2 regions of the Agathobacter rectalis ATCC 33656 genome follow, and region 2 is predicted to be linked to the other one. Evidence: a T-box and tRNA genes for the amino acid it is inferred to sense, from the RefSeq annotation. Region 2 holds a T-box; the other holds one or more tRNA genes.
What was found. The T-box of region 2 lies ahead of tyrS (tyrosine--tRNA ligase). A T-box ahead of a tRNA ligase gene usually reads a tRNA of that ligase, here a tRNA-Tyr.
Positions count from the first base shown of each region.

Region 1 (15,805 bases), 140 kb from region 2:
AGATGAGCCACATAAAATAAGCATCATTTTAGAATTATCTTTATTTTTATCAATAAGCATCTGCAAGGTTGAAGCCATGCTTTTCGAAGCTTTTGCCACATATGGATACTCATCTATGACAAGCACCAGTCTTTCATTTTCACATAATTTAAATACATATTCTATTGCAGCCTGAAATGACACAAATGAAGTCCCCGGCATTATTCCTGAAGCATATTCCATGATTGCCTGACTAAAGTTCTCCAGATTCTGCTTTTCGTTGCTCTCTACTCCCATAAAATATATTGCTTTTTTATCCTGTATAAAATGGCTTATGAGAGCTGTCTTCCCCACTCTTCGTCTGCCGTAGATTACTGCGAATTCAAATTTATCCGAATTATATAATCCGTTTAAAGTTGCAAGCTCTTTTTCTCTTCCTATAAACATAGCTCTTCTCCCTCCATTTCTATACACAATATTTTATTACTTATATATGGTTTAGTCAATCGTAATTTAGTTAATCATAAATAACTAAATCGTAAATAACTAAATATTTATCTTTCATTTCGTATACACAAAAAAGACGGCCGTCCCGGTCCCCACCGGTTCAGCCGTCTTTATAATAAATTTCAATGTTATACTTTTATATTTTACTCTTATTTATACTTTTTTACTAACTTTTATACTTGTTTAAATTTAGCATCTACTGCTGTGCAAGCACTGCCTGTACCTCTGCCTCTGTAGCGCATGCCATTACCTTGTCTGCCAATGCCTTGCATTCTGCCATGCTGCTGTCTGCGATGGTCTTTCTGGTCTTGAGCACACTTGTGGCACTCACTGAGAACTCATCAAGTCCGAATGCGAGTAACAGCGGAATGAGCTTTGGATCTGCTGCTGCCTCTCCACACATGCCTACCATGATTCCCTCTTTCTTACCGCACTCGATGATACGCTTGATTGCGCGAAGCACTGCCGGATTGAAGGCTGAATAAAGGTATGCTACCTTTGAGTTTCCACGGTCTACTGCCATTGTGTAGCCTGTCAGGTCGTTTGTTCCGATACTGAAGAAGGCTGCCTCTTTTGCAAGCACATCTGCCATCATGCAGGCTGCCGGTGTCTCCATCATGATACCAATTTCGAGGTTCTTGTTGTATGCAATGCCCTCTGCATCAAGCTCTTTCATGATGTCAGCTACCATTGCTTTTACACTGCGAAGCTCATCTACGCATGTCACAAGCGGAACCATTATCTTTATCCTGCCGAATGCACTGGCTCTAACAAGTGCACGAAGCTGTGTATTGTAGATGTCTGTTCTCTGGAGACAGAATCTGATAGCTCTGTAGCCTAGGAATGGGTTGTCCTCTTTCTCAAGACCCAGATATGGGATTTCCTTGTCACCTCCGATATCGAGTGTACGGATAATGACAGGCTTGCCCTTCATTGTCTCTGCTACTGATTTGTATGCCTCAAACTGCTCTTCCTCTGTAGGAATTGTGTCTCTGTCCATGAAAAGGAACTCTGTACGGAAAAGTCCTATTCCCTCTCCGTCACACTCTACAGCTTTCTTTGCGTCCTCAGGCTTTCCGATATTGCATACAAGCTCTACCTTTGTGCCGTCTGCTGATACTGTCGGCACACCCGCAAATTTCTTTAAGAGCTCTTTCTCTTTTTTGTATTCCTCAAGCAACCCAGCGAATTTCTGCTCTGTCTCAGCGTCAGGGTTTACGATTGCCTCTCCGCTTGTTCCGTTGAGTACCACTCTGTCACCATTTTTGACAGCTGTGCAGATTCCATCAATACTGAGAACTGCCGGGATTTCCATTGCTCTTGCAAGTATTGCTGAGTGGGAGGTTCTGCCGCCCACCTCTGTGAGTATTCCTGCGATATTCTCTGCCACGATACCTGCTGTCATGGATGGTGTCAGGTCATGTGCCACGAGCACTGTGCCTGCCGGAGCTGCTGAGATATCATAGTCCTCGATTCCAAGCAGAATCTTAAGGATTCTGGCTTTGATATCCCTGAAATCTGTTGCTCTCTGCTGCAAAAGCTCATCAGGTATCTGTGCAAATATCTCTGCTGTCTGCTCAAGCACCTGGTCGAGCGCCTTCTCTGCCGTGATTTTCTCACTTACTATGAGCGCTGTAATCTGCTCCTCTATGGTCGGATCCTGAAGCATCTGGATATGTCCGCGAAGGATATCCGCATCCTTTGCTCCGACTGTCTTTTCCATTCTGTCTGCCATGGCGTTTGTATCATTTACAAATTTCTCAATGGCTCCCTGGAGACGTGCGATTTCAGCGTCTGTATCTGTAATTTTCTTATTCTCAATCACTATCTCATGCTCTTCGATAATGACCACATTTCCGATTCCGATTCCTTCTGAGCCGGCGATTCCTTTGTACATATCACACCTCCGATTGACTTTGCTGGTTGATTAATCTCCGAAGTTGTCTGCCTCGAGCTCTTCCATCTTTGCAAGTGCTGCTTCCTCGTCAGCTCCCTCACACTCGAATGTAATCTCTGCATCCTTCTTGATGCATGCTGCGATGATGTTTACAAGGCTCTTTGCGTTGATTCTCTTGTCGCCGAATACGATTGTTACGTCTGAATCAAACTTGCCTGCCTCTCTTGCGATAACTCCTGCAGGTCTCATGTGAAGTCCCTCTGCTGCTTTTACTACCATTGTCTTGCTTACCATAGTTTTGTCCTCCTGAATTTAAAATTATTGGTTTGTTTGTTTATTTCGCTCACACATATGATTAACTGTATCGCCCTCTGCTATTCATCAGCCTGTCATATGTCCGTTGCTTTCTATGGTTTTATTGTACTGTGCGGTATGAGTTTTTTCAATATTCCCCAAAATGCAAAATTGCACCATCTCTGGTGCAATTTTGTATTAATGTGATATTCAGTTCCACCCCAGCTCTTTCCGGATAGCTGCACAAAGCTCATGAGGTGAAGCAGCCTCCCTGAGCCTGTCAGTCGCTCCATTTTCATTCAGAAGCTTTGTGAAATCATGGAAAAATGCCTTTGTCGTGTTGACACTGTCAAAGTTTATCGCAAGCAGAAATATCATGTCTGCCATCCTCTCGCCCCACTCTATCGGCTTGTCGAGACGTATAACAAGTATCTGGCAGCGGTTTACATGCTCAGGCTTTCCGTGCGGTATGGCTATATTGCAGCCCACAGCGGTTGCCTCCACCTTCTCACGCTCCAGTACATCCCTCGCAAACTCGCTCTGCACTATTCCTTTGTTTATGAGAAGCTGGCACGCGCGCTTTAAAACATCCTTGCGGTTTTTCGCCTTTTTCTCAAATATGATAAATTCCTCCGACAGCATCTGTGAAAACTCGCTGACCTCCGCGCTCTGGCCGGTCATGAGCTCAAAGCACTTGTTTCTGATATTTTTCTCATCCTGCGCACTGATTAGTGGAGAAACATACAGAAATCTCATATCCTTGTGGATATCTGCCCGTGTGTCTATGGTCGAGAGTATGAGGTCGCAGTCATACTCGTCAATATGCTCTATGCGGTCTGACGACAAAATGCTTACTATCCTTACATCCGGCACTCTGTTTTCTATTTTGCCCGCTATTATGCTGCCGGTCGCATAGCCTGCTGCACCGATTAACACTGCGCGCACTGTCATAGGATTTCTGTGCAGGGCTCCGCCCACCTGCAAGGCAATAAAAGCTATCTCATTCTCGCTCGGCATGGCGCCTGTGTACTTTTCGTAGTATCTCGATACTGTAAAACATACCGTAAAGAGACTGGCATACGATTGTGTGATATCGGAAAGAAACGGATTGTCTATCTCTATGCCAAAATGAGTCCTCGCAATGGAGCCCGGTAAAAAGCTACGCATGCTCTCACGTAGAAGCTCATTTTCAATCAGATTGGCAGCGAGAAGATTTGACAGATACACTATCATCTCATCCTCTATGCTAAGCGCCTCCTCACAGGACATGACAACGCGGTTTTGTCCCTCGGCACAGGAAAAAAGCATTGCCAGATACATGATTTCAGGCTGTGAGAGGCTGATGCCGTGATGTCTTTCCAGAAAGCCTGCTGCCTCCTTTGCCATGTTCTCATGCTCTATCATTACGAATCCATTTTTCTGTACCTGCTGCTCTGTTTCGGTGCCCGCATCCCCATCACTTGCAGCATCACATATTCGGTTCGACAGATCTAACTCATCCGTTTTCAGTTCCTTCTCCACATCCACCCTGAAAAGTGCAATGGCTATATACTCTGCCAGCATCTGAAATGTGTAATCCGTAAAGATGATATCAAAGCGTCTCTCCACATGATGTATCATGTCAACTGCCATCGACAGATTTACGCTTCTGAAATTATTGGCTATCACCTCGGCCGCGCGTCTTGAAAGCCTGTGGTCATCGGTCTTGATAACCTGCTTATCACTGATTGGATACCTGCAGAAATGCCTCATGGCTTTTCTGATATCAAGCTCACTGCCTGTCGCATATATTCCGTAACCCGCCGTTCTGTGCACCTTAATGCCAAAGAGCAGAAGCTCTGCGTCAAGCTCATTTATATCATCCATGATGACATTTTTGCTGACGTTTAACTCCTCCGAAAAAAGCGCATACGTGTATGTATCCCAGCCACTTAGCAGAATATACGATATGTAGTTCTGTCTCTTCTTCTGCGATACTGCTGCCGATTTCCGCCCTGCCACATCCAGAATCTTTCCTATCTGCGCATCGCTAAAGCACGGCTTCATGCCTTTGCCCGGCTTTCTGTCGAGCGTCATAGAGTTTTGCTCACAAAAATCAGCCACCTCCTTCAGATATGTCTTCACACTTCGCTCCGACATACCTGTGGACGCAGCAAGAGCCTTTGATGTGACAAGCTCATTGTTGTGCTCTGCCAGCTTTTCAATTATCAATAATCCCTTTTCTGAAAGCATAAATCAAAGTTCTCCTGATTATACGTAATTTAACAATTCGACCGGTTCATCTATCAGATTTGTTGCACCATGCTCCTTCAAAAACTCTACGTCCCTGAAGCCCCATGTGACAGATACGCACTCCAGACCTGAGTTTTTCGCTGTGGCGATATCCACATCGGAGTCCCCCACATAGATTGCTTCATCTGCACTCACCTGAAGCTCTTTAAGTGCCTTCTGCACCATATCAGGTGCCGGCTTTTTGCGTATACCCTCTTCCTCCATCTCGCCGACTGCCGATGTCATATACTCCTTGAAATAAAGCTGATTGAGCTCCTTTACCGCCGGGTCAAGCTTGTTTGAAACAATAGCAAGCTTTATGCCGTTTAATTTAAGCTCCTTTAAAAGCTCCATGATTCCATCATAAGGTGCTGTATTGTCATTGCAATGAGCCTCATAATATTCCTTGAAATCCGAAAATGTCTTTTCAAACTTTGGATTGTCTGCCCCCTGTGGCACTGCGCGCTCCATCAGAAGCTTTACACCGTTTCCCACAAATCTGCGCACCTCGTCGAGTGTACGCTCCGGCATGCCATTTTGTTTTAATGCATAGTTTGTTGCATTTTTTAAATCCTCAAGTGTATAGAGAAGTGTTCCATCAAGGTCGAAAACGACCGCTTTTTTACGGTTTTCCTCCTCACCCTTTGCTATATGTGTCTTTTCAAATTCTGTCTTGCTTATCATATATGCCTCATTCCTGTCATCATTTGGCAGAACCATAATATCTCCAGGTCTGCCTGATATATAACTGCTGTCATCCTTATTCTTAAATAGCTTTACCTTGTGCTTTAGCACAAATGCTCTTGAAAAATCCTCCTCAACAGGTATGCACACTCTGGCATGTGCCATTCCATCCACTATAGTCTCCGTATCCTTATTCTTGAACTTCGGGACATAATCTGTCTGTTTCACAGTAAACCGCCAGTCCTTGTATATCCTGAAGCTTTTGTTCAGCCTGTCCAGATTTAAAATCCGTACACTGCCGTCTTCTCCTATTATGACTACCGTATCTTCACTAACCGGTGTGGAGATATCCCCCTTAGCTGTCCGCACTCCCATGCAGCAGCCCACAGGCAGTATATCCTTTGCAATGATACATCCCATCGGTATCGGGCGTTTTTTATAATCCACTTTTTTGAAGCCACTCGTATCAAAATCTTCTCCGTAAATTATCTTTGTATCGTTTAAATAATCAAAAATCCTCTCTTCCAATAATGATTTGATTGCAGAATCCGAAGGACGTTTGTGTGTACCATCGCTGCTGTACTGAAATCTTGGTGTCACGTCTTTTTCTTTGCAGTAGACATTATAGCTGTCTATCAGCAGATCCATCGGAATAAATCCACCGGCCTTGTAATAATGCCCTCCGCCTGAGCCTATGTCCCTGCACACTTCCTGCGCCATTTCGCTTGCGCTCACCTCTTTTATACAGCTTCTAAACGAAAGCTTCACTCCATTCTTAATCACTGAAAATACCATACATATGTCAATAGCATCCACCTCCAGCACAAAATCGCTTATGATGCCGAGTACATTCGGGTCACATGCCCCTGCCTTTACGATCGCCAGACGATATTCCTCTATATAATCGCGCCCCAGCAATGCTGTTGCGGCTATGTCCAGCTCCTCAAGTGACATGTTGGCATTTCGGAATTTGGCCACTATAGTGTTGTCAAAATCCGCCTCATCGCGCAGGTCCCTATCAAGCGAATGTGTTATCTCGGTAAATTCTCCGGTGTCGGTGTAAAGTCCATAATACAGTGCTGTTGCCAGGTTTCGATTTATCTCTACGCCCTCCTCACGCAGCATATCCCACACAATTGTCGCACATGAGCCCATATAGCTCATGACACGGTTCATAGCAGGAAGCTCTCCCGATACTCTGTGGTGATCTATGACAGCTACATTTTCTGCCTTGAAAAATGTGACATTCCCACCACCGTACTGACAATCGACAGTCACAAGCAGCTGCGGATTGTCTAAAAAATCCACATGCTCTATCGGTATGCCAAGACTGTCTACCATAAGCACCAGATTGCTCTTGTGTATGATATTCCTGCCTCCGTATACAAGTCTGGGACTTTTTCCATTCATCCTCAGATATTCATAGACTCCAAAGCCGCTTGCCAGTGCATCTGCGTCCGGATTATCATGACATTGCACAATTATGTTATCAAATTGTAATAAATCACTTAGCTTCATTATTAGCTCCCTGAATAGTTATATTAATTCATTTTCTCATATGTGTATTTATGGCTGCTTCAAATCATAACATTATTTCAGGTACGGAAACAGCAGCGAGCTTCTGTCCTTCTCGTCAAACATCGAATTGTACTGCAGGATATTGTATGCCTTTATCCATTTTGCCTCGTCTCCTGTTGCGTCTTCCACATGCATAAAACACTCATTCTTTTTCGAATAATAGCCCCTTGAATTTATGGCCGGAATCTTCTCCATCAGCTCTGCGAGGAACCGGTTGTATGCCGGCAGATCTATGTTGGCTCTCTCAAGCGTCAGTGTGGACAGGTAGTTGAGGCTCGTCACATCAACTTTCTGTGCATCCGTCTCGTAATTGGTCCATATCAAAAACGGCACCTTGTACAGATTCTCAAGCTCCTGCTCCGTAAGTCCGGAATTGCCCTTGCCATTTAAGAGCTTGATAAAATCATTGCATAATCCAGGCTGGTGGTCTCCAAAAAACACAATCTCTACCGGATCATCCACACCCTTAAAGTATGTGATGAGATTTTCGAGCGCCTTGTCACTTTCATTCAAAAGTGACAGATACTGGTTCGCATCGGTGTATGACGCTCCAACCTTGTAAACCTCCTGGTTGAAGTTGTCATATCTCTCACCGTAGCCACCGTGGTTTTGCATCGTGACTCCCATGATGTAAAGTTTCTCGTCATCGCTCTTTTTCTCGTAGCGGTCAATAATCTTATCATAGAGCTCCTGGTCAGTGATATATTCCCTGAGTATCTTTGTCTGGTCAAAATCATCTATAAAGTAAGTCTCATCATAGCCCAGATGCGGATAAATCTTGTTCCTGCTCCAGCCTGTCGCATAGTACGGATGCATCGCAACCGTCGTATAGCCGATATTCTTCAGGTTTGAGACTATGGAGGTCGGGTCATCATTTATATACTGCTGATAAACCACCGAGCCGTCCGGCAGAAATGCCATCGAGTTTCCTGTCTCAAATTCCCACTCAGAGTTTGGCGTCTTCGCACCGTACACGGACGAAAGAGCATAGCCTTTAAGCGTATTTTCACTCAAAGAATCCATAAACGGCGTAACCTGCGTGTTGGTCTCAAAATCTCCCACCACCGACAAATCCGCAAACGACTCATTCATGATAACAATGATTGTCGGATTTTTCGCATCAGACTGCGAATATGAGCTGTCCGTTTCCTTGAAATTGCCTGCTATCTTGTCAACTGCCGCCTTGCTGTAGCCATCAGGAGCCTTCACAAAGCTGTCCCTTATGCCGAGCACAAAGTTCAGCAGATAGCCGTTTCTGTACGTGCCCTTTTTCTCCCAGGTCTCGGTGTTCAGTGACATGGAATTCATGATGACATACAGCACGCATATTATTGTGAGAAGAATCGAAATAATCCTCATATGGATAGCTGACTCGAACTGCACTTCTATGCGCCTTACCAGCATGAGATACAAAACAGCCGCCAGAATCACATACAAAAACTTGTAGTCTATGACGAATTTGTATTTTGTCACGACAGAAAGTCCTGTTCCCGCTGACTTCAAATCCGCATACGTAAACTCATTACCACGGAATTCATAGACAAAGTAATCTATAAATCCAAACGCGAGTATGGCAATTGATGCTATGGTACATGTCAGCCTCGTGTTGTTTGTGATAAAAAGTATCACCAGATATATGGCGAGCGCCAGAACCACATTCACCACGCATACCATATCGGTGGTTTTCACAAAGTCCTCATCAGTCAGCAGCACATACTGCACCGAAAAAACAGATAGTATCGCTCCGATGACAAGCAGTATCGCAGCCCAAAGCCACGACAGCTTCACCGGAAGCTCAAGCTTCACATTTACAAGTCCAAAATATACTGCCGCAAACAAAAGAATCACCCACCAGCTTGCCGATGTAAAGTAACCTACCAGCGCGGCCGCCACTGCTGCAATTCCAAAATGTATGTTGTTTTGTTTTGTTATCTCAAATTTGATGCTCATTTCTGCCTCTTCATATTGCCTGTTAATATTGCCTCTTAATGCTTTCTCTTAGTGCTTTCTCTTAATGTTGCGATTTGATTTTAAATTATATTTCCTAATTAGCAAAGAAGTCCTCAATTTGACTGTATATAATGTGCATCAGATTTGTTCTTGCCTCAACGCTTGCCCACGCAATATGCGGTGTGATAATCAGCTTGTTTGAATCCTTTATCGCACGGAGCGGATTGTCCTCACTCATAGGCTCCTGCGCCAGCACATCAAGACCTGCCGCCGCCAGCTCTCCATCCATAAGCGCCTGTGCCAGATCCGCTTCATTCACTATAGGACCTCTGCCAAGATTTAAAAATATCGCAGATTTTTTCATCTTTTCAAACGCAGCCTTGTCCATCAGACCAAGTGTATCATCTGTGAGCGGTGCATGCACCGACACGATATCAGACGTGGCAAGCAGAGTATCAAAATCCACCCTCTCATAGCCCGGCTGCGAGTTTCTTCCTGAGGTAGAATAATAAACCACATGGCAGCCAAAAGCCTTTGCGATATCAGCCACGCGTCTTCCGATATTTCCAAGCCCCACGATGCCCCAGGTCATACCGCTAATCTGGTGAAACACATTGGAAAAATGCGTAAACGACGTATCACCCACATATTTCTCGCTCTTCACATAATCATCATAATATCTCAGCTTCTCAAGCAGGTAAAATAGCAGTGCAAACGTATGCTGCGCCACGGTCTCTGTAGAATACCCTGCGACATTTCTCCATTCAATGCCTCTTTTTACCAGATATTCTTTATCCAGATTGTTTGTGCCTGTTGCAGTCACACATACAAGCTTTAAATTTTTTGCCTGTCCTATTGATTTCTCATTTACCTCGACCTTATTTAAAACAATCACATCAGCATCCCTTGTGCGCTCCGCTGCTTCCTCTGTTGTTGAAAAATCATATTTGACAACCTCTCCGAGCTTGTCATATTCGGAAAGGTCGATGTCGTCACCAATTGTTTTGGAATCTAAAAATACTATTTTCATGGTTTGTTTCCTCTGTGCTATATATTTATTTGTTTTAATTTATATTTTTAGGGGACTTCGCACTTGCAGGCTGTGATGGTGCGCCGGCATATGGTATATTCCTCAGAAATATATGAAGTCAGCCACAAAAAATGCATCCGGATAGTCTGTTTTATCAGTCTGCTTTTTATCGTCACCGAAGGTTAATGGAACTTTGTGGCAGTTCATATATTTCTTCGGAACACACCATATGCCAGCGGTAATGCAGGTTTGCGTGTGCGAAGTCATCTCAATAATTATCTATATTTATCACTATTTATTGTTATTTGACAATTTTAATCTTTATTTGCCAATGTTTATGATTAATAGAATTACAGCTAGCTTTAAATACTAACAAATTACCTAGCATAATAGCATTAACATAATAGTATTAGCGCAATTTATAAATGTAATCATATGTTCATTTCATACATATAAATATATTTATACCACATTTCCGGAAATAAAACCACTGTATCAGTATTTGATTAAACAAAGCTTAAGAAAGCCCACCATATTAATGATAAATTTCATCAATATGGTGGGCTTTAACTATTCTGTATCTCTCTTATGTTGGCATTTTATTTCACAGAGAATTTGTAATCGGTCTCTGTGTGGTATGTATCACCTGCCTTTGTAACAGGTGTACTGAAGTTGGTCTCATTTATTGAGTTTGGATAGAACTGTGTCTCGAGGCAGAATGCATCGCGGTTATTGTATTTGACTCCGCCCTTGCCTTCCTGTCCCACGATAAAGTTGGCAGTATAAAGCTGGATTCCGACACAGTCGGTGTATACCTCCATCTGTATGCCACTCTCAGGAGAGTATGCTGTTGCGACCTTTTCTACTCCCGGAGCGGTCTTGTCTATTGCAAAATTGTGATCATATCCGCTTCCATAATGAAGCTGTGTATCATTTGCCTCGATATCTCTTCCGATTGGCTTAGCCTCTGTAAAATCAAATGGTGTACCCTCAACCGGTGCAATCTCACCTGTAGGAATAGCCTTGGAATCCTTTACAGGTGTGTAATGCTCAGCATTTATCTGCAATGTGTGAGTGTATACGCTTCCTGATGCATGACCGTTCAGATTGAAATAGCTGTGGTTTGTCATATTGAAGGTAGTTGTCTTATCTGCCTTTGCATTGTATATAATAGCGAGAGCATTTTCTTCTGTTACCTTAAATGTCACATCAACGACTGCATTTCCAGGGAAGCCCTGCTCCAGATCTGCATCCTCTATCTCAAAGGTAATCTCATCTGCCTTCTGCTCCTTAACAGTCCAAAAGCGCTTAGAAAAACCATTTGATCCACTGTGAAGACTGTTCTCATTGTCATTAGCCTCAAGCTTATATTCCACTCCATCAATATTAATCTTTGCATCGGATATCCTGTTTGCATATCTGCCGACAGTAGCACCAAAATAGCTGTACTCCTTCTCATATGACTTTACATTGTCATATCCTAAAATGACATCTCTCTCATTGCCATCCTTGTCCTTTACAAAAATAGATACAACTGAAGCGCCATAGTCTGTCAAAAGTACTCTCAATCCACCGCCATTGCTGATTTCGTAAAGCGATGCCTCCACTCCTTTTGATGTTGTACCGAAAGCTTTTTTACTCATGCCCCATATCCTCCTTTGGTTACATTATGTTTGTTGCATTTTTTGTAACTTTATGTTTGTTACATTTTGTTTTAATACATTATGCTTTTTACATTATGTTCTGTTACTCTTTGCTTGGTAGCATTTCGATTGCATAATCGCGTTTATCTTATTCTACGCATTCCTTTGTATTTTACTTCTTTTGATCGCATAAGTAAACTTTTTCGTGCAAATATCCGATAAAATATTTATAACAAATATTTAAGTGCAATTATACGTTCAAAATAAAACCTAAAATAATAGTAACCGCATAGTTATAATTAAAAATAATAAGAGGATTAACATGAGTACACGAGTAAGTTCAGCAACAAATCTTTCAGCAACATATTTTATGAGAAATTTTTATTCAAACAACCGCGATGCCATGAAATCATCCAAACGCAAAGAATATAGTATTACAGAGCTCGCTTACGATGATTCAACCGCCCTGCACCGCGCAGCTAAAAAATTAAAGAACTACAAGTATTCGGACGACGAAAATACCGATAACATCCGCGGAACAGTCATGGCTCTTGTTGACACATACAACAATTCCATTGATTCCGCCTCAAACAGCAGTTCAAGCTCCATGAAGCGTTACGCCAAGCAGCTCAAAAAGCTGGCAGGCAAATACACCGACGAGCTTGAGGACATTGGCATCACAATAAACAAGGACGGTACTCTGAAAGCTAATGAGGAGCTCGTCAAAAAAGCCGACGCAGACACTCTTAATTCTCTGTTCGGAAATGACAATGACTTCACAAGCAGTCTGTATCGTGTCTCACGCCAGATGAGCAGCTCGTCACATGATGATTACTACACATCACTGCGGACAGGAAGCAATATAAATCTAACGGTGTAAATCTAATGATGTTTTTTTATAATGTAATTTTGGCATTTCAACTGTAGAATTTCGACTTTGCAAAAGAATAATAGATAATAAATATTTGGCTGTCTTTTTTTTAATTAGAGCAAAAAAAAGACAGCCATCGTTCTGCTGTCTTTTAGGAGAAGGTATTTTACTATGGGGATAGTAAAAAATATATAATGTATTGGGGGGTTTTTACAGTTATTATAGTATCACCTTGGCCTCTGAAAGTGTTAACAAACATGCACAAATTTTCGATTATTTTTTGTGCAGTTTTACTAATTAAAATACGTTGTCCGGAGTTCGAACCCTCCGATGTCTTGCATTAAAAAACGCCTCTCTAAGAGAGACGTTTTTCAATGAGACATCGGGGATTCGAACCCCGGACAACTTGATTAAAAGTCAAGTGCTCTACCACCTGAGCTAATATCCCATAATAAATTAAAATGCCCAGTTCCGGAATCGAACCAGAGACACACGGATTTTCAGTCCGTTGCTCTACCAACTGAGCTAACTGGGCACAATGCTTACGCATCGAGTTGCGGGAATAGGATTTGAACCTATGACCTCCGGGTTATGAGCCCGGCGAGCTTCCAGACTGCTCCATCCCGCGATAGTATTTAGTTACTCTATAAAGAGTAATGGGCAGAGATGGATTCGAACCATCGAAGCAAGTTGCAGCAGATTTACAGTCTGTCCCCTTTGGCCACTCGGGAATCTGCCCATAATACAATTCAATATTAAATTGTATAAAGCCGATGATCGGACTCGAACCGATAACCTGCTGATTACAAATCAGCTGCTCTGCCAATTGAGCCACATCGGCATAACTAATAAAGGAATTAGTTAAATGGGACCTACAGGGCTCGAACCTGTGACCCTCTGCTTGTAAGGCAGATGCTCTCCCAGCTGAGCTAAGATCCCACGCGTTACTTGTAGTGAGTATTAAAAAATTCATCTGATTTAATCGTCATATAATCATGAATAAAGACTCACTATAAACGACCCAGACGGGACTCGAACCCGTGACCTCCGCCGTGACAGGGCGGCGCTCTAACCAACTGAGCCACTAGGCCATATAAAGGTTTATACCTTCAAAACTTCATACAATTCCGATTTGTTTTCTTCGTTATTAACCAGATTAAGCCCTCGACCTATTAGTAACAGTCAGCTCCACATGTTGCCATGCTTCCACCTCTGCCCTATCTACCTTGTAGTCTTCAAGGGGTCTTACTCCCGAAGGAGGGATATCTCATCTTGAGGGGGGCTTCACGCTTAGATGCCTTCAGCGTTTATCCCTTCCAGACTTGGCTACTCTGCCATGCCGTTGGTCGACAACAGATACACCAGTGGTCCGTCCATCCCGGTCCTCTCGTACTAAGGACAGCTCCTCTCAAATATCCTCCGCCCGCGCCGGATAGGGACCGAACTGTCTCACGACGTTCTGAACCCAGCTCGCGTACCGCTTTAATGGGCGAACAGCCCAACCCTTGGGACCTGCTACAGCCCCAGGATGCGATGAGCCGACATCGAGGTGCCAAACCACTCCGTCGATGTGAACTCTTGGGAGTGATAAGCCTGTTATCCCCAGGGTAGCTTTTATCCGTTGAGCGATGGCAATCCCACTTTATACCACCGGATCACTAAGTCCTACTTTCGTACCTGCTCCACCCGTCGGTGTCGCAGTCAAGCTCCCTTCTGCCTTTGCACTCTTCAAATGGTTTCCAACCATTCTGAGGGAACCTTTGAGCGCCTCCGATACCCTTTCGGAGGCGACCGCCCCAGTCAAACTCCCCGCCTGACATTGTCCCATTGCCAGTTCATGGCAACTGGTTAGAAACCCAGTACTACAGGGGTGGTATCCCAACAGCGACTCCGGACAGACTGGCGTCCATCCTTCTTCGTCTCCCACCTATCCTGTACATGCAGTACCGAATCCCAGTATCAAACTGGAGTAAAGCTCCATGGGGTCTTTCCGTCCTGGCGCGGGTAACCAGCATCTTCACTGGTACTTCAATTTCACCGGATGCATTGTCGAGACAGTGCTCAAATCATTACGCCTTTCGTGCGGGTCGGAACTTACCCGACAAGGAATTTCGCTACCTTAGGACCGTTATAGTTACGGCCGCCGTTTACTGGGGCTTAAATTCAAAGCTTCGCCGAAGCTAACCTCTCCTCTTAACCTTCCAGCACCGGGCAGGCGTCAGCCCATATACTTCACCTTTCGGTTTCGCATAGACCTGTGTTTTTGCTAAACAGTTGCTTGAGCCTATTCTCTGCGGCCTGCTCTCGCAGGCACCCCTTCTCCCGAAGTTACGGGGTCATTTTGCCGAATTCCTTAACAATGCTTCTTCCGTCGGCCTTAGGATTCTCTCCTCATCCACCTGTGTCGGTTTACGGTACGGGCACGCATTACACAATAGCAGCTTTTCTCGGCACATGGCTCACACGCTTCACTACTTTATTTCGCTCCACATCACGTCTTCGGATTATACGACGGATTTGCCTATCGTACACCTACCCCGCTTGTACCGGTATTTCCATTCCCGGCTCGTGCTTTCCACATGCGTCCCTACAGTTCTGATAATGCGTGGTACAGGAATCTAAACCTGTTATCCATCGCTTACGTCTTGCGACCTGTGCTTAGGCCCCGACTTACCCAGAGCAGATCAGCTTTACTCTGGAAACCTTAGATATTCGGCCGAAAGGATTCCCACCTTTCTCTCGCTACTCATTCCGGCATTCTCTCTTCTTATCCCTCCACTGCTCCTTCCGGTACAGCTTCGTCGGTTTTAAGAATGCTCCTCTACCACTCGCATTGCGAGTCCACGGCTTCGGTGTCGTGTTTCAGCCCCGGACATTTTCGGCGCAGGAACTCTCGACTAGTGAGCTGTTACGCACTCTTTGAATGTATGGCTGCTTCTGAGCCAACATCCTAGTTGTCTTCGAATTCCCACATCCTTTTCCACTTAACACGCACTTTGGGACCTTAGCCGGTGGTCTGGGCTCTTTCCCTTTTGACTGCCCAACTTATCTCGTGCAGTCTGACTCCCGATCATCATCTACATGGCATTCGGAGTTTGATA
Region 1 is NC_012781.1:310,117-325,921, reverse strand. Features, by position in the region: gene EUBREC_RS01615 (ATP-binding protein) at 1-426, opposite strand, end outside; gene ptsP (phosphoenolpyruvate--protein phosphotransferase) at 683-2,383, opposite strand; gene EUBREC_RS01605 (HPr family phosphocarrier protein) at 2,414-2,677, opposite strand; gene EUBREC_RS01600 (BglG family transcription antiterminator) at 2,888-4,909, opposite strand; gene EUBREC_RS01595 (HAD-IIIA family hydrolase) at 4,928-7,150, opposite strand; gene EUBREC_RS01590 (LTA synthase family protein) at 7,223-9,160, opposite strand; gene EUBREC_RS01585 (D-2-hydroxyacid dehydrogenase) at 9,255-10,190, opposite strand; gene EUBREC_RS01580 (aldose epimerase family protein) at 10,790-11,833, opposite strand; gene EUBREC_RS01575 (hypothetical protein) at 12,156-12,713, shown strand; tRNA gene EUBREC_RS01570 (tRNA-Lys) at 13,080-13,152, opposite strand; tRNA gene EUBREC_RS01565 (tRNA-Phe) at 13,167-13,239, opposite strand; tRNA gene EUBREC_RS01560 (tRNA-Met) at 13,259-13,332, opposite strand; tRNA gene EUBREC_RS01555 (tRNA-Tyr) at 13,362-13,443, opposite strand; tRNA gene EUBREC_RS01550 (tRNA-Thr) at 13,473-13,545, opposite strand; tRNA gene EUBREC_RS01545 (tRNA-Val) at 13,571-13,643, opposite strand; tRNA gene EUBREC_RS01540 (tRNA-Asp) at 13,722-13,795, opposite strand; rRNA gene EUBREC_RS01535 (23S ribosomal RNA) at 13,857-15,805, opposite strand, start outside.
Region 1: it has a tRNA-Tyr gene. The T-box ahead of tyrS (tyrosine--tRNA ligase) is inferred to sense a tRNA for this amino acid. The anticodon was not compared.

Region 2 (15,805 bases):
ATATATGTATTATGTACCGGATGGCACCCAGCAGTGCGGTTATTATGAGTGTAAAGAGTGTGGAAGCAGGTTTCTGGATTTAAAAATTGCACCAACATTGGTATGTCCATACTGTGGAGAAGAGGCAGATATGGAGATAGGACCTGATGAGGAGATGCCAAAGGTTGTAGAATCTGCGAATCTTATTCAGATGGTTAGAGGCGTTGAAGAGGTAGAGAAGATGGATAAGCTGTTATCGCTTGCTGTGACAGGTGGCGATTTTAGCTGGATATAAGAATGCAGATATATGTAGATGCAGATGTAAAGTAGCTGCCGGCGGATGTGACATTGATTGAGAAGATTGGAGAGGCACTATATGAAACCAAGGACAGCAAAGAGTATGGAGCTTGAGGAGACAAATGCAAGATGGAATGAATGCTTAAACAGTTATGAGAAAGTGAGGCGAGGCGTGTGTTGATGAATACATCGGAGTATCTATCCGTTATCGAAAATATAAAAAGTGAAATAAAGGCTGCACAATATCATGCGACGATTCATGTGAATGCTGATATGTTGCTTTTGTATCATGATATTGGTTGTGTAATCAATGAGCATAAAGCGTGGGGGAACAAGTTTGTAGACAATCTTGCCACGGATATACGAAGTGCTTTTCCAAAGAGCAAGGGATATTCCGTCAGAAATCTGAAGTATATGGCAAAATTCGCTGAGACTTATCCGGATCGTGAATTTGTGCAGACGGTGTCTGCACAAATTCCATGGTCCCATAATATTGCAATTTTGGAAAAGGTAAAAGACCAAGAACAACGTGTATGGTATATTCATAAAACAGCAGAAAATGGATGGTCGCATAATGTTCTTGTGCATCAGATAGAAAGTGGTTTATATCAACGGCAGGTTTTGGCGGACAAGGTCACAAATTTTGAAAATCGACTGCCATCACCTCAAAGTGAGCTTGCAACGCAGACGATGAAAGACCCATATGTGTTTGATTTTATTTCGTTTAGAGAGGACATGTTGGAACGGGATATTGAACAGGCATTGGTGAGGGATGTCACCAAGCTGCTTCTGGAACTTGGAACAGGTTTTGCATTTTTGGGGAATCAGTATCATCTGAACGTGGGCGGCGATGATTTTTATATTGACCTGTTATTCTATAACTTGAATCTGCGCTGCTATGTAGTCATAGAACTAAAAACCGGGGAATTCAAGCCGGAATATGCCGGGCAGCTGAATTTCTATCTGTCGGCAGTGGATGGCATATTAAAGAAAGAGCAGGATAACCCGTCCATTGGTCTGCTCCTTTGTAAGAGCAAGAACAACGTGGTAGCGGAATATTCGCTCAAAGATATTTCCAAACCAATTGGTGTGAGCGAATATAAAGTGACAAGCATTCTGCCGGATGAACTGGAAGAACAACTGCCATCCGTTGAAGATATCCAGAAACGGATTAAATAAAATTTAGTATTGTATAACTAAAATAGCAGCCTGTTGAAAAAACTTAGAATTAAATTTATGAATTCATATACTTGACATGAAAGGGTACTGGAAAACATATGCATCTGGCAGACGTGGAGAGGCACTATATGAAACCAAAAACAGCAAAGAGTATGGAGCTATATGATATATTGATTAGGCGCGGGTATCCGGAGCCGTTTTGCGATGAGATAACGAAAAACCTAAATACCGACTGGACAACTCAAAGGATGATAGGATATCTGTCACACTATAAAAAGCTTCCCATGGAAGAAATCGCTGATGAGATGCTTGCGATACTCAGCGACCGCAATCGCATAATGCAAAAGCATGAGCTTGAGGAGACGAATGCAAGATGGAATGAATACTTAAACAGATAAAGGCAGGAGGATTCACATGAGAGTACTGAATATCGAAGATGATACATTTAAACACAATGATATTTGCAAAGCCCTGTCAGGATGTGGGATTAAAGATGTCGAATGGTCCAATAATCTCGCAGACGGGTGGAAACAGATTAAAAACTCAATAGATAGTAATAATCCGTATGATCTGATAATTACTGATATGTATTATCCCGATGAGCCGGGTGGCAGAGAGGAACAATCAGGAGATGTTCTGATTGACAGAGTGATTAAGAACAAAATCACAATACCTGTAATTCTCTGCTCCAGCGTGAATCTCAAATACCCGGAAATATATGGCTGTGTTTATTATAGCAGGGAAAGAAACTGGGAGGCAGATATGCAGAAGCTTGTAAATAGTCTTGTGGCAGGATAATACTAATAAATCTCAAGCTTCTGATCAACCAGTGATTCACCTTCATATACAAGCTTAAGTGTGAAGAAATTTTCTTCATTTTCTAGCAGGAGCTTTAAGAAGATAGCGTCGCCTTCCCAGGTAGGAAGTGTGGGCACGATAGTTTTATCCACCCATTTGAGGTCACCTTCGTTGCATGTTATAAGCTTGCCGGAAAATTCATCAGCGGTGAAAAGACACATCAATTCAGGCTCCTGTTTATCACTTATAAAAGTTATGAGCGCGCGGAAACGGTATGATGTAAGTGTGAGCCCTGTTTCCTCTTTGACTTCGCGGAGCAAGCATTCTTCGGGTGATTCACCATTCTCGGCGTGACCGCCAACACCAATCCATTTTCCTTCATTTATATCATTTTCTTTCTTAATACGATGAAGCATGAGATATTGTCCATCGTGTTCTATGTAGCATAGAGTAGTTATTTTCATGATGTACCTCCGTCAGATGATTATAACATAAAATGTGCGGGGGAAGACAGGAAAAATATCTATCTGCATAGCAGCCTAAATTTTATAGGAAAATTTATAATAAGCTTATTTATTCCCGAATAAATTGCAGACGCCCCCTGTAAAGTAGTATAATAACAACAATTAATACAGCTAATTGCACAAACTGGAATTGGCAATAAGCATGAAATGAGGTTTACACTATGGACGTAAGAAAAATGAGAAACGAATTACTGGGAAAGCGCCTTGTGGCTGCGCTTGAGTCGCGCAACATGGAGGCATATTATGTAGAGACAAAGGAGGATGCTGTTAAGAAGGCACTGGAGCTGATTCCAAAGGGAAGCTCAATCAATATGGGCGGTGCCACATCGGTGAAGGAATGTGGTCTGTATGAGGCCCTCTCAAACGGAGAATATCAGTTTTATGACAGGGACAAGGTGTCTACGCAGGAGGAGAAGCAGGAGATAGCGTTAAAGGCATTTACATCGGATTATTTCCTTGGAAGTGTCAATGCGATGAGCGAGGATGGCGTATTTATCAATATTGACGGAAATGCAAACCGCGTGGCAGCATATGCTTACGGACCGAAGCATGTGCTTCTTATAGTAGGCATGAACAAGGTAGTAAAGACAGAGGCAGACGCTATGAGCCGTGCGAGAAATGAGGCTGCGCCTATCAACGCACAGCGCTTTGGCATCGACACACCATGCTCCAAGAACGGCACCTGCTTTGACTGCAAGAGCCCACAGTGTATCTGCTGTCAGATTCTGACCACACGCTTCTCAAGGGTGAAGGGACGTTTCCAGATTATTCTTGTGGATGAGAATCTGGGCTTTTAATATGTGAACAGCCGGAAAGGAAACATACGAAATGGGATATTTAATTAGTGAGACAACAAAAGAGGAACGCGAGGCAATTGTGGCAGAGTCGCTTGGCAATATCGAGGCCACCTGCGATGGCTGCATGTCGGGACTTGCCGAGATGTATCAGGACTATATTGACGGAAAGAAGGAGCTTCGTGAGATAAATATGGAGTTCAATGCCAGGTATGTGCACGGAGAGGATATGCCGGGGCGAAGCGGCTGTGGATATAAGTAATGTGAAGCAGCTTGGGATAATTACCGAAGCTTAATGTTATCAGGGAGACGCAGATGATTTCATGCAGGGATGTTAACAATTTACAAATGGACGGAATGGAGCTTGTGGCGGGAGCAACAGGGCTTGACCGGATGGTGTCATGGACGTATCTGGTGCAGACAAAGCCTTATAAGGATCATATGAATCCGGGCAACTTTGCGCTGCTTGTGGTAGATTATAAGAGATTTTCCATGGACGAGGCATATGATGCCATGGTTGAGCTGAATGAGCTGGGAATATCGGGTTTTGCGATTTCGGTTGTGGAGGACAGGGAAGAGACCCCGCAGAGGATGAAGGACAAGGCTGATGAGCTCAAGCTGCCGTTGTTTTATATCCGGTGGGAAGGAGCTACTTTTGTAGATATTGCGCAGAGCGTCGGAGAGCTGCTTTTAGAGACCAGTGTGGATAATAAAAGGACCGGGGACTACCTGTACAATCTGCTTTTTGGATATGAGGTAAATGATAAGTATATCGAGAAGATTTCTGCACAGTTTGGTCTGACCTTTGACCGGCCGTACAGAGTGGGAATCATCGTGATAGACCGCAAATACGGAGTGAATCTGGAGCAGGACGAGCACACATATACATACTATACCGACTGCCTGAACCGCGAGGTTATCCATATGAAGAAAAAGCCTATGTATATGAGGTTTTTGAACAAATTTGTGCTTCTTTTTGAGGAGACAAAGGATATGGAGACAGAGCATCAGATTGAAAGGATACTTGGGGATTTAGACAGTCGTGCACCATTTGCAGGGCTCATTCACAGCACATGCATACTCGGTGCTGCATACAGGAAGCCTGCGGATTTTGGCAAGAGCTATCAGGAGGCGAAAAATCTCATCCCCAAAAAGGATATTTTACCCAATCCGACCAACAAGAAGGTAATCAGTGCTAGCTCCATGGGCATATACAAGTATATGTTCAACAGTGGCAATCAGCAGGAAATCATGGATTATTGCAACGAGAAGCTAAAGCGGCTTGAGATGTATGACAATGCAAACGGCTCGTTTCTCATAGATACGCTGCTCAATTATTATATGTGTGGCTTTAATGTCGGAAAAACGGCACAGATTATGTACGTTCATCGTAATTCCCTGCAATACCGTCTGAAAAAGATAGAGGAAATACTGGAAATCAGCCTTGATGACTCGATGGAATATCTGGATGTAGTTAATTGTATTCTTGTAAAAAGGCTTATGTTTAATTAGTCACTGTAAAAATGCACAAACAAATTGTGCAAAATTAACATTGCAAAGCTGCTTCATTAAGTTTATTATACGAACTAAGCAAAGGCGCTGGAGAAAAACTCCGGCGCCTTTTCGTATTTCAATAATCAAGGAGGAAAAGCTTATGATGAAGAGAAGTAAGAGATTTGCAGCATTGATATTGACAGGTGTAATGGCAGTGACAACATTGTTTGGATGTGGTTCGTCATCAGGAGGAGCTGCCTCAGATAGCTCAGCGGCAGACAGCTCATCAAAGAAGGTTTTAAAGGTCGGTATGGAATGTGCATATGCTCCATTCAACTGGACACAGGATACAGATACCACACCGGACGGCAGCAAGGCAGTCAAGATAGCAGGCTCTGATTACTATGCATACGGCTATGATGTAGCAGTGGCACAGAAGCTTGCAGACCAGATGGGAATGGACCTTGAGGTACATAAGGTTGAGTGGTCATCAATCGGTATCTCACTCGATGCAGGAGATTATGACTGTATCATCGCCGGTATGGGAAAGACAAAGGAAAGAGAAGCGTCATACGCATTCACAGAGCCTTATTACTATAGAAACAACTGTATTGTTGTTAAGAAGGGCGGCAAGTATTCAACTGTAAAGGGTCTTTCAGATCTCGCAGATACAGGTTGCAAAGTAACGACACAGCTTGGAACAGGCTGGATTCCACTTTTAGACCAGATAAAGGGTGCTGAGCAGTCAGGAAACTTTGAGACTACATCAGAGTGCTTCCTCGCAATATCAAACGGCAGCGCAGATGTATGTGTAATCGATGTTCCGACAGCAGAGTCAGCAGCACTGACAAATGATGATTTACAGATTATCGAGCTGGATGAGAATGATACATTCACAGGTGATGATGAAATGGTAAATGTATGTATCGCAACAAGAAAGGATGATACAGCACTCAGAGATAAAATCCAGGATGCCATGAATGCAATCGGCTGGAATGACAAGGCAAAGATGGATGAGCTGATGGATCAGGTTCTGACACAGCAGCCGGCAGCCAACTAGTTGTTAGAGATTTATCTGATTCACGAAAAGATGAAAGACTGTGGGATGATGTTATATCGCATCATCCCACAATAGTCTGATAAACCGGCGTAAGCTGGGGATTAGAGAGATAAAAGTGAGGTAGCAGTATGATGATAAGTAATCCAAGTAATTCGTTAGAATGGATGGTATTTCTGGCGCAGAAATATTCAAGCATGTTTATCAAAGGAACCTGGCTTACGCTGTACATATCGGTAGTTGGTACATTGCTTGGCTTCGTATTGGGATATATCGTAGGCATAGTAAATGATGTAAAGCTTAACGATGGCGACAACATCGTAAAAAAGGTCCTTATCCGTATAGTAAAGGTGATATTTACAGTTTATGTTGAAGTATTCAGGGACACACCAATGATAGTTCAGGCGATGATTGTGTATTATGGAATACGTCAGATGGGCTATGAAAACCTGACACCTGTATTTGCAGGTATTCTCGTAACTGTATTAAATACAGGGGCCTACATGGGAGAGACAGTCAGAGCAGGAATCGGTTCAATAGATATGGGACAGCGCGAGGGCGCATGGGCCATGGGAATGTCACCGTTTAAGACAATGCTCTATGTAGTTTTGCCGCAGGCATTCAAGAACATCATTCCTGAGATGGCAAATACATTCCTTTTAAATCTGAAGATGACATCAGTGCTCAATGTTATCGCTGTGCAGGAGCTTTTCATGGCTGCCAAGACAGTCGGTGGAAACTACTACAAGTACTTTGAGTCATATCTGGTCATCGCAGTAATTTACTTTGTACTTTGCTTTGTATTTGATAAGCTCTTCAAGCTGATTGAAAAGAAGCTGCAGGGCAAGACAGACTATGCACTCGCAGTTGAGTACATGGACAATGAATAGGAGGCACAATATGAGTGAGACAGTAATTTCAATTAAGGATTTAAGCAAATCATTTGGTGATCATGAGGTACTTAGAAAGATTGATATTGATGTGCATTCCGGCGAGGTCATCTGTATTGTAGGCTCCTCAGGTTCGGGAAAATCAACACTGCTTAGGTGCATCAACAAGCTTGAGAAACAGACCTCAGGAAAGATTTTATATCACGATAAAGAGGTCAGAAATGTACAAAAGGATATCAATGATTACCGTTCAAAGGTGGGAATGGTGTTCCAGTCCTTCAATTTGTTCAACAATATGACAGTGCTTCAGAACTGTATGCTTTGTACAAGAAGGGTGCTTCATCTGCAAAAGCAGGAGGCCTTTGACAGGGCAATCACGCATCTGAAGGCAGTCGGCATGGCTCCTTATATCAATGCAAAGCCATCGCAGCTATCAGGAGGACAGAAGCAGCGAGTTGCAATTGCCAGGTCGCTTTGTATGAACCCGGAGGTGCTTTTGTTTGATGAGCCGACCTCGGCGCTTGACCCTGAGATGGTCGGAGAGGTGCTAAATGTCATGAAGGACCTCGCGAGGACAGGACTTACGATGATAATCGTCACACATGAGATGGCATTTGCCAGAGATGTTTCTACAAGAACTATTTTCATGGACTCAGGATATGTGGCAGAGGATGCAGCACCGTCAGAGCTGTTTACAAATCCTAAGAATCCAAGAACAAGAGAATTCTTAAGCAGATATCTGGCAGGCTAGATATGGTTGGCATTCAGAAGGAGGAAATGATAAATGGATAATTTTGTAGTAACCTTTGCCAGAGGATTTGGAACAGGCGGAAAAGCAATAGCATCACAGCTGGCAAAAGAGCTTGGAATACACTGTTATGAGAACCGTATTCTGACTCTTGCAAGCCAGCTGAGCGGACTTGACGAGAATGTGTTTCAGGAGGTAAATGAGAAGCTGCGTGAAGAGGGCGGATTTACGAGCTTTTTGCGAGGTCTTCCAAGAGCAAAGGGATATATATCAAGAAATGAGAAGTTCAAATCAGATGACAGGCTCTTTGAGTATCAGAGCCAGATTATCAACGAGCTTGCAGACAAGGAATCCTGCGTCATAGTAGGAAAATGTGCCGACTATGTATTAAAGAACCGCCCAAATGTGGTGAGCATATACATTGAGGCACCGCGTGCATTCTGTGTGGAGCGTACCATAACCAATATGGGTGTGACACCGGAGGTGGCAAATGCCACGATTGAGAGAACAGATAAGTTTAGGGCAGACTATTACAAGTACTATACACACGGAAACTACTGGACCAATCCGGTGAACTACGACCTGACACTAAATAGTGAGCGTGTTGGTGTGGAAAACTGTGTGAAGACGATAGAGCAGTATCTGATCATAAAGGGCTTTATCAAGGCTGATATGATTAAACCGGCGGGAGAGCTCATATAAAAAGTATATAACAAAAAATTGCAGCTCGTGTGTTGAGCTGCAAATTTTTTTATTATTATATAGATATCGTCTATCCAAGCAAAGCCTTATCAGAAGCAAATTCCTCGCCGGAAACCTCCTCAAACTTCATGAGCAGATCCTCCACAGTGAGGTTTTTCTTTTCTTCGCCTGAGATATTAAGGACAACCTGTCCGTTATTCATCATGATGAGTCTGTTGCCGTGAGCGATGGCATCACGCATGTTGTGTGTGACCATCATGGCTGTCAGGCTGTTCTCCTTGATGATTTTGTCTGTGAGAGCGAGCACCTTTGAGGCTGTCTTTGGGTCGAGAGCTGCGGTGTGCTCATCCAAAAGCAGTACCTTCGGCTTCTGGAGTGAAGCCATGAGCAGTGTAACAGCCTGACGCTGTCCACCTGAGAGCAGACCAACCTTTGAGGTCATTCGATCCTCGAGTCCCAGATCAAGCTCCTTTAAAAGCTCGTGGAAGTGCTCCTTTTCAGCCTTTGTGATACCCCAGCCAAGACCACGGCGCTTTCCGCGGCGCGCTGCAAGTGCGAGGTTTTCATCAATCTGCATGGTTGCGGTAGTTCCTGTCATTGGATCCTGGAACACACGTCCCAGAAATGATGCACGCTTGAACTCAGGAAGTCCTGTGACATCCACTCCATCAATGAGAATTGAACCATCGTCCACAGGCCATGTGCCTGCAACAGCATTGAGCATGGTAGATTTTCCGGCACCGTTTCCACCGATAACAGTGACGAAATCGCCCTCCTCAAGCTTTAGGTTTACACCATTAAGGGCATGCTTTTCATTGATTGTGCCCGGATTGAAGGTTTTATGTACGTTTCTAATCTCTAGCATTTATTTGCCCTCCTTTGCATTAAGTGCTGCGGCAGAGCGCTTGCCGGCCTTTTTGAAGGAGGCCTTGCTCTTGCCCTTCAGGTAAGGCACTGCAAGGAAAATTGCCACGATGATTGCAGTGAAGAGCTTTAAGTCATCACTTGGCATCTGCAGCCACAGAACAATTCCGATTACAATGTAGTAAACAATTCCACCAAATATGACAAAGATAAGCTTTCCCATGAAATTCATGTGCTTTCCGAGGATTGCATCGCCGAGCACCTCACCGATGATAACTGCGGCAAGACCGATGACGATTCCACCACGGCCCATGTTTACATCGGAAAAGCCTGAGTACTGTGAAAGCAGGCCGCCTGAGAGCGCTACAATTGCATTTGAAAGCGCAAGACCGATGAGCTTCATGTTGTCGATGTTGATACCCTGAGCCTTGCTCATTGCAGGGTTGCAGCCAGTGGCACGGATAGCAGAGCCCTGCTCTGTTCCGAAATACCAGTAAAGCACCGCGATAATTACAACCGAGAAAATCACACCGACAATTATCGCATGTGTCAGGTTACGTGATGAAAGCACCAGATTATATTTATCTGCGCTAAGTGCCTGGTTGGCGTGGCGCTGCATGATATTTAAGTTGATAGAGTAGAGCGCTATCTGTGTAAGGATTCCTGCCAGAATCGGAGGAATGCCGAGCTTTGTATGTAAGAGACCGGTGCAGAGTCCTGCGAGCAGACCGGCAATACATGCGCAAAGCAGTGAAACCCAGATATTGTAGCCGTTAATCGTCATCATAACGGTTACGGCACCACCTGTTGCAAATGAGCCATCAACCGTCAGATCGGCGAAGTCCAGCAGTCTGAAAGTGATATAAACACCGAGTGCCATGATACCCCATATCAGGCCCTGGGCTATATTGCCCGGAAGGGCATTGGTGAATGCAACCGGATTTAAGGTTGCAAAATAACTCATTAGAATCATTTTATTAAATACCTCCATAGTGCAGCTGTTTATTCAGCTGAGATTTCCTCATAGCCGTCAGGAACTGTGATTCCAAGCTCCTTGGCGCGGTCCGGAAGGTACTCCTTAGTGAACTTAGGAGCGCTCTTAACCTCCATAGTTTTGATGTCTGTACCATTTACAAGGATATCGTAAGCCATCTCACCTGTTGTGTATCCAAGGTCGTAGTAGCTGATAGAAAGTGTAGCAACACCACAGCCCTTAGCGATTCCTTCCTCGCCGGCGAAGATAGGTTTCTTAGCCTGTGAAGCGACATTGTTGATAGCCTCTGTACATGAAGCAGCAGTGTTGTCAGTTGGGATGTAGATTGCATCAGATGCATCACATGCACTCTGTGTTACTGCAGCGACATCATTTGAATCAGAGAAGGTGTACTCTTTTACAGTGTATCCCTCGTCCTCAAGGTATTTGGTAATAGTTGTTGACTGGTAGATACTGTTTGGCTCAGATGAGCAGTAGATGATACCGATGTTCTTTGCATCCGGGAAGAGCTCCTTGATACATTTAGCCTGCTCATCGAGTGGAGCGAGGTCTGTTGTACCTGAAATATTCTTTCCTGTAGTGCCTGACCAGTCTGACATATCAAGAGCTGTAGCGTAGTCTGTGATAGATGTTCCGAGAATCGGAATAGAGTCTGTGGCTGCTGAAGCGGCCTGAAGAGCTGCTGTGGCATTTCCAAGGATAAGGTCATAGTCGTTGGTGACGAACTTGGTGCAGATTGTAGAGCATGTAGAAGCATCTCCTGCGGCATTCTGCTCGTCAAATGAGACATCGTCTCCGAGCTTGTCCTTTAATGCATCCTCAAAGCCCTTTGTAGCGGCATCGAGAGCCTCGTGCTGTACGAGCTGGCAGATACCTACCTGATATTTGGCATCTGAGTTCTTGCCTGACTGTGTGCCACCGTTTGCTGAACCGGAATCTCCGCATCCGGCAAGTCCAAGAACCATTGTTCCGGCAAGAACAAGTGAAGCTAAAATTTTAGATCTCTTTTTCATGATAATTCCTCCTTTTGTCAGCGCTTTAAAGCGTTGATGTATCAATTAGGTAAATTATATTAACTTATTAATGAGAAGTCAAGGGAAGATGAGGAAAAAGTAGGGTTTAATATATATAAATGATGGATAATAAGCCATTCTGTTTCGCTGGGTTAGGGGAGCTGTTTTAGGAATTTCAGCAGTTTCAGCTACTTTTTTATGGATTTTTCCGGCTGTTTCGCTGTGGTTAGGGAGCTGTTTTAGAAATTTCAGCAGTTTCAGCTACTTTTTTGGAGATTTTTCCGGCTATTTCGCTGTGGTTAGGGGAGCTGTTTTAGAAATTTCAGCGGTTTCAGCTACTTTTTTCCAGAATTTTTCCAGTTTTTGGACTGGATTGGGGAGCTGTTTTAGAAGTTTTATGGATTACAGCTACCCAAGGCCTGTCAGCTATCAACATATGGCTATTGTACACTATGCTAATTTAGTGTGGGGATATTATGCTAAAGAATAAAAATGATGGTTCATACTGGATTTGTGGAGAGGGTGTTGGCACAGAACAAAAAACTGTTTCGGGAGAAACGGAGTATACAGTTACATGTAGCAGTAAATTTGTGCCATATGAATTTCCTGCAAATGAATTTTCAAAATAAAATATGGCTGAAAGTAAAAAATCCCCGGTAGTAACTACCGGGGATTCTCTGTCTATTCAGCTACAACCTTGGCAAATTTCTTTTTACCACGTCTGATAATGAGACCCTCGCCCTTGAAATCGTCGAGAGTGTATTTTGTAGAGATATCAGTTACCTTCTCATCTGCAACGGAAACACCGCCCTGCTGGATATTTCTGCGGCCGTCTCCTCTTGAATCGCAAAGTCCTGCTTTTACGAGAACAGAGATGATATCAAGCTCTCCGTCAGGGAAGTCCTCAGCTGTAACGGTAACTGTAGGCATATTTGCGTTGTTGGCTCCGCCTGCGAAAAGTGCATGGCTTGCCTCTTTAGCCTTTGTGGCTTCCTCCTCACCGTGAACAAGCTTTGTAAGCTCGAATGCCAGGATTTCTTTAGCTTCATTGAGCTGTGCGCCCTCCCAGCTTTCCATCTTGTCAATCTCTTCGAGAGGAAGGAAGGTGAGCATTCTGATACATTTAAGAACATCGGCATCAGAAACGTTTCTCCAGTACTGGAAGAACTCGAAAGGAGTAGTCTTGTTAGGATCAAGCCATACTGCACCTGACTGTGTCTTGCCCATCTTCTTGCCCTCAGAGTTTAGGAGCAGGTTGATTGTCATAGCGTATGCGTCTTTTCCAAGCTTACGTCTGATGAGCTCTGTTCCACCGAGCATGTTGCTCCACTGGTCATCTCCACCGAACTCCATGTTGCAGCCGTATTTCTGGAAAAGTGTGTAGAAATCGTAGCTCTGCATGATCATGTAGTTAAACTCAAGGAAGGAAAGACCCTTTTCCATACGCTGCTTGTAGCACTCAGCTGTAAGCATACGGTTTACTGAGAAATGAGCACCAACCTCGCGGAGCACATCCACGTAGTTTAAGTCCATCAGCCAGTCAGCGTTGTTTACCATGATAGCTTTGCCCTCGCCAAAGTCGATGAAGCGGCTCATCTGTTTCTTGAAGCACTCTACGTTGTGGTTGATAGTCTCTGTTGTCATCATCTGGCGCATATCTGTACGTCCTGATGGATCACCAATCTGTGCGGTACCTCCACCGATAAGCACGATAGGCTTGTTTCCGGCCATCTGAAGTCTTTTCATAAGGCAAAGAGCCATGAAATGTCCAACGTGAAGGCTGTCTGCTGTAGGATCAAAGCCGATGTAGAAGGTAGCCTTTCCGTTGTTTATAAGCTCTTTGATTTCTTTTTCGTCTGTTACCTGCGCGATAAGACCGCGGGCAACTAATTCGTCATAAATTGTCATGATTTTCCTCCTGATAAGATGAATCTGTATTCTGAAAAATAAAATATCCCCCTCATCCATTTAAGGACGAGGGGGATTTCTCGCGTTACCACCTTAATTTGCATCCTGCTCGCACAGGAATGCCTCCGTGAGTTGTCACACATTATTCGACATATGTGAAAATAGCCGATTCTGCTAACACTCCGGCACTATAACGTGTGCCAATACGTTGCGGCTTATTAATCGAACCGGGGATATTTAATCATCCGGTATGACGTTCGGTGCAAAGCTCCGGGATGTATTCCAGATCTGTTTCCTTGCGCCTCTCACCTGCCGGCAGCTCTCTGTAAGTATTGCAGAAATGTACTTGTTCCCATCAAAGCCTGTTGAAATGTAATTGTGCTTCAATTGACGATATTATAGCCGTTTAAGAAGGGGTTTGTCAAGGGCTGTAAAAAGCGGTGATTACTTTAACGGTATATACAGGTCGGAAGAACTATTGCAAAAAAGTATAAAAAAGTATAAAATAAAAGAAAAAGTATAAAAATTTATAAAAAACTATAAAGAACAATATAAAGTATAAAAAAATATAAATAGTTTTGAATTTCATATAATAAATTGAGGTGAATTTATGCAGAATCCATTTACTACAACCTTCAGTAAGACTCCGGAATACACATATATCCATACAGAGAAAACAGAGGAGATACTGGAAAACTTTATTTACGATAATCCGTCGGAGTCGGTATATAAGATAACCGGTGTCAGAGGCTCCGGTAAAACCGTTATACTTGCAAAGGTGGAGGAAGAATTAAGAACCAATGAAAGCAGATATATAAACTGGCTTGTTTTTGATGTAAATCCTGCAAGAGATATACTGGGACAGATAGCGGCAATGCTTGTAAAGGCCGGTTTTGGTTCACAGGATAAGAAAACAACAGGGATAAACCTCTCTGCAACAGTGATGGGAACAGGTGGTGGAATCGGCTATACGGCAGAAAACAATAATAATTTCTTTGATATCGGTGTAGAAGTTGAGACAATGATACAGGCTGCACAGAAAAAGGGGAAGAAGATACTTATAGGAATAGATGAGGTTTCAAAGTCCGAAGAGATGATAAAATTTGCGTCTGAATATGGCAGATGGCTCAGAGCAGGGTATCCGGTTTATTTTGTGTGTACAGGCTTGTATGAAAATATACAGGAATTGAGCAATGTCAAAAATCTTACATTTTTCAGAAGAGCGGCAACAGTTAAAACGGAGCCTCTTAATATGATACGAATGACTGAAATGTATAAGAGTAAGCTGGATATTGACAGTAATGAGGCTCGTGAAATGGCGAAAATTACAAAAGGATACGCATATGCATTTCAGGAATTGGGAGTGTTGTATTTTAAGAAAAAGTTGGATGAGTTGTTAGAAGATATTTTACCAAAACTCAAAGCTGAATTGTTTGCATATTCTTATGAAAAAATATGGGAAGAGATGACTGAAATGGACAGGTTTCTTGCAGGACTTTTGACAGAAAAGGAAGAATACAAGCGTGAAGAAGTGCTTAAGCTTATGGGAGAGAAGTCAGGAAGCTATTCTATGTACAGGGATCGTCTTATAAAAAGAGGGATATTAAATTCCAGACAGGGCTATATCTCACTTGCACTTCCATATTTTGGTGAATATATAAAGGAGTATTGTTAGAATCTTAAAATGAGTGAATTATACAAGCTCCAAAAGCTTTTTAATTATTGCACTCTGACCGGTGGTGATGTATACTTTGAATAACAAACAAACTTTGGTTATGAAAGGGAGAAAAAATGAGCACATATTATACTATTATGAGTATGATTGACGGCTTTAAGTCGTTTATCAATCTGGCAGTTATGGTACTGACAATTGTTGCATCATGGATTATGTATGCAAAGGCAGGAGAGCACGGCTGGGCGGCCATTGTACCGTTTTACAGCTCATATGTAAAATTCAGGATTGCAGGGAAACAGAAGCTGTTCTGGGGATATCTTGTGGCAAGTATCGCAAGTATAGCAGGATGTATTTTATTGATGTATGAGATTATTGCCTCAGGACTTTCCGTTATGACATCCAGTTATATGGGGTCGTATTATGATTCTACCTATGGATATGCCGGAAACCGCATCGGGGCTCACATGGGCATGCTGATATTTGCAGTTATTCTGATTATTGGAGCAATGATTGCGGCATTGGTTATGAATATCCTCTGCTGTGTCGGACTGGCACATGCGTTTGGCAAGGGAGCAGGATTTGCCTGCGGACTTATATTCCTCAATGTGATTTTTATCTGTATTATTGCCTTCAACAAAAACATTGTTTATGTGGGAGATGGATATAATAGTAATAATAACTACTATAATCCATACGGTTCAAACGGATACGGTCAGCAGTATGGTCAGAACATGTACGGAAACGGAGCAAACCAGCAGTACGGTCAGAACATGTACGGAAACGGAGCAAACCAGCAGTACGGCCAGAACATGTACGGAAACGGGGCAAATCAGCAGTATGGCCAGAACATGTACGGAAATGGCACAAATCAGCAGTACGGCCAGAACAT
Region 2 is NC_012781.1:168,543-184,347, forward strand. Features, by position in the region: gene EUBREC_RS00795 (FYDLN acid domain-containing protein) at 5-274, shown strand; gene EUBREC_RS00800 (PDDEXK nuclease domain-containing protein) at 457-1,455, shown strand; gene EUBREC_RS00805 (hypothetical protein) at 1,584-1,853, shown strand; gene EUBREC_RS00810 (response regulator) at 1,870-2,253, shown strand; gene EUBREC_RS00815 (NUDIX hydrolase) at 2,256-2,717, opposite strand; gene EUBREC_RS00820 (lactate utilization protein) at 2,939-3,574, shown strand; gene EUBREC_RS00825 (hypothetical protein) at 3,606-3,833, shown strand; gene EUBREC_RS00830 (helix-turn-helix domain-containing protein) at 3,887-5,083, shown strand; gene EUBREC_RS00835 (transporter substrate-binding domain-containing protein) at 5,226-6,125, shown strand; gene EUBREC_RS00840 (amino acid ABC transporter permease) at 6,254-7,012, shown strand; gene EUBREC_RS00845 (amino acid ABC transporter ATP-binding protein) at 7,023-7,763, shown strand; gene EUBREC_RS00850 (cytidylate kinase-like family protein) at 7,797-8,462, shown strand; gene EUBREC_RS00855 (ABC transporter ATP-binding protein) at 8,533-9,327, opposite strand; gene EUBREC_RS00860 (ABC transporter permease) at 9,328-10,290, opposite strand; gene EUBREC_RS00865 (ABC transporter substrate-binding protein) at 10,329-11,333, opposite strand; gene EUBREC_RS17640 (hypothetical protein) at 11,810-11,962, shown strand; gene tyrS (tyrosine--tRNA ligase) at 12,015-13,241, opposite strand; T-box leader at 13,301-13,609, opposite strand; gene EUBREC_RS00875 (hypothetical protein) at 13,852-14,916, shown strand; gene EUBREC_RS00880 (DUF5684 domain-containing protein) at 15,033-15,805, shown strand, end outside.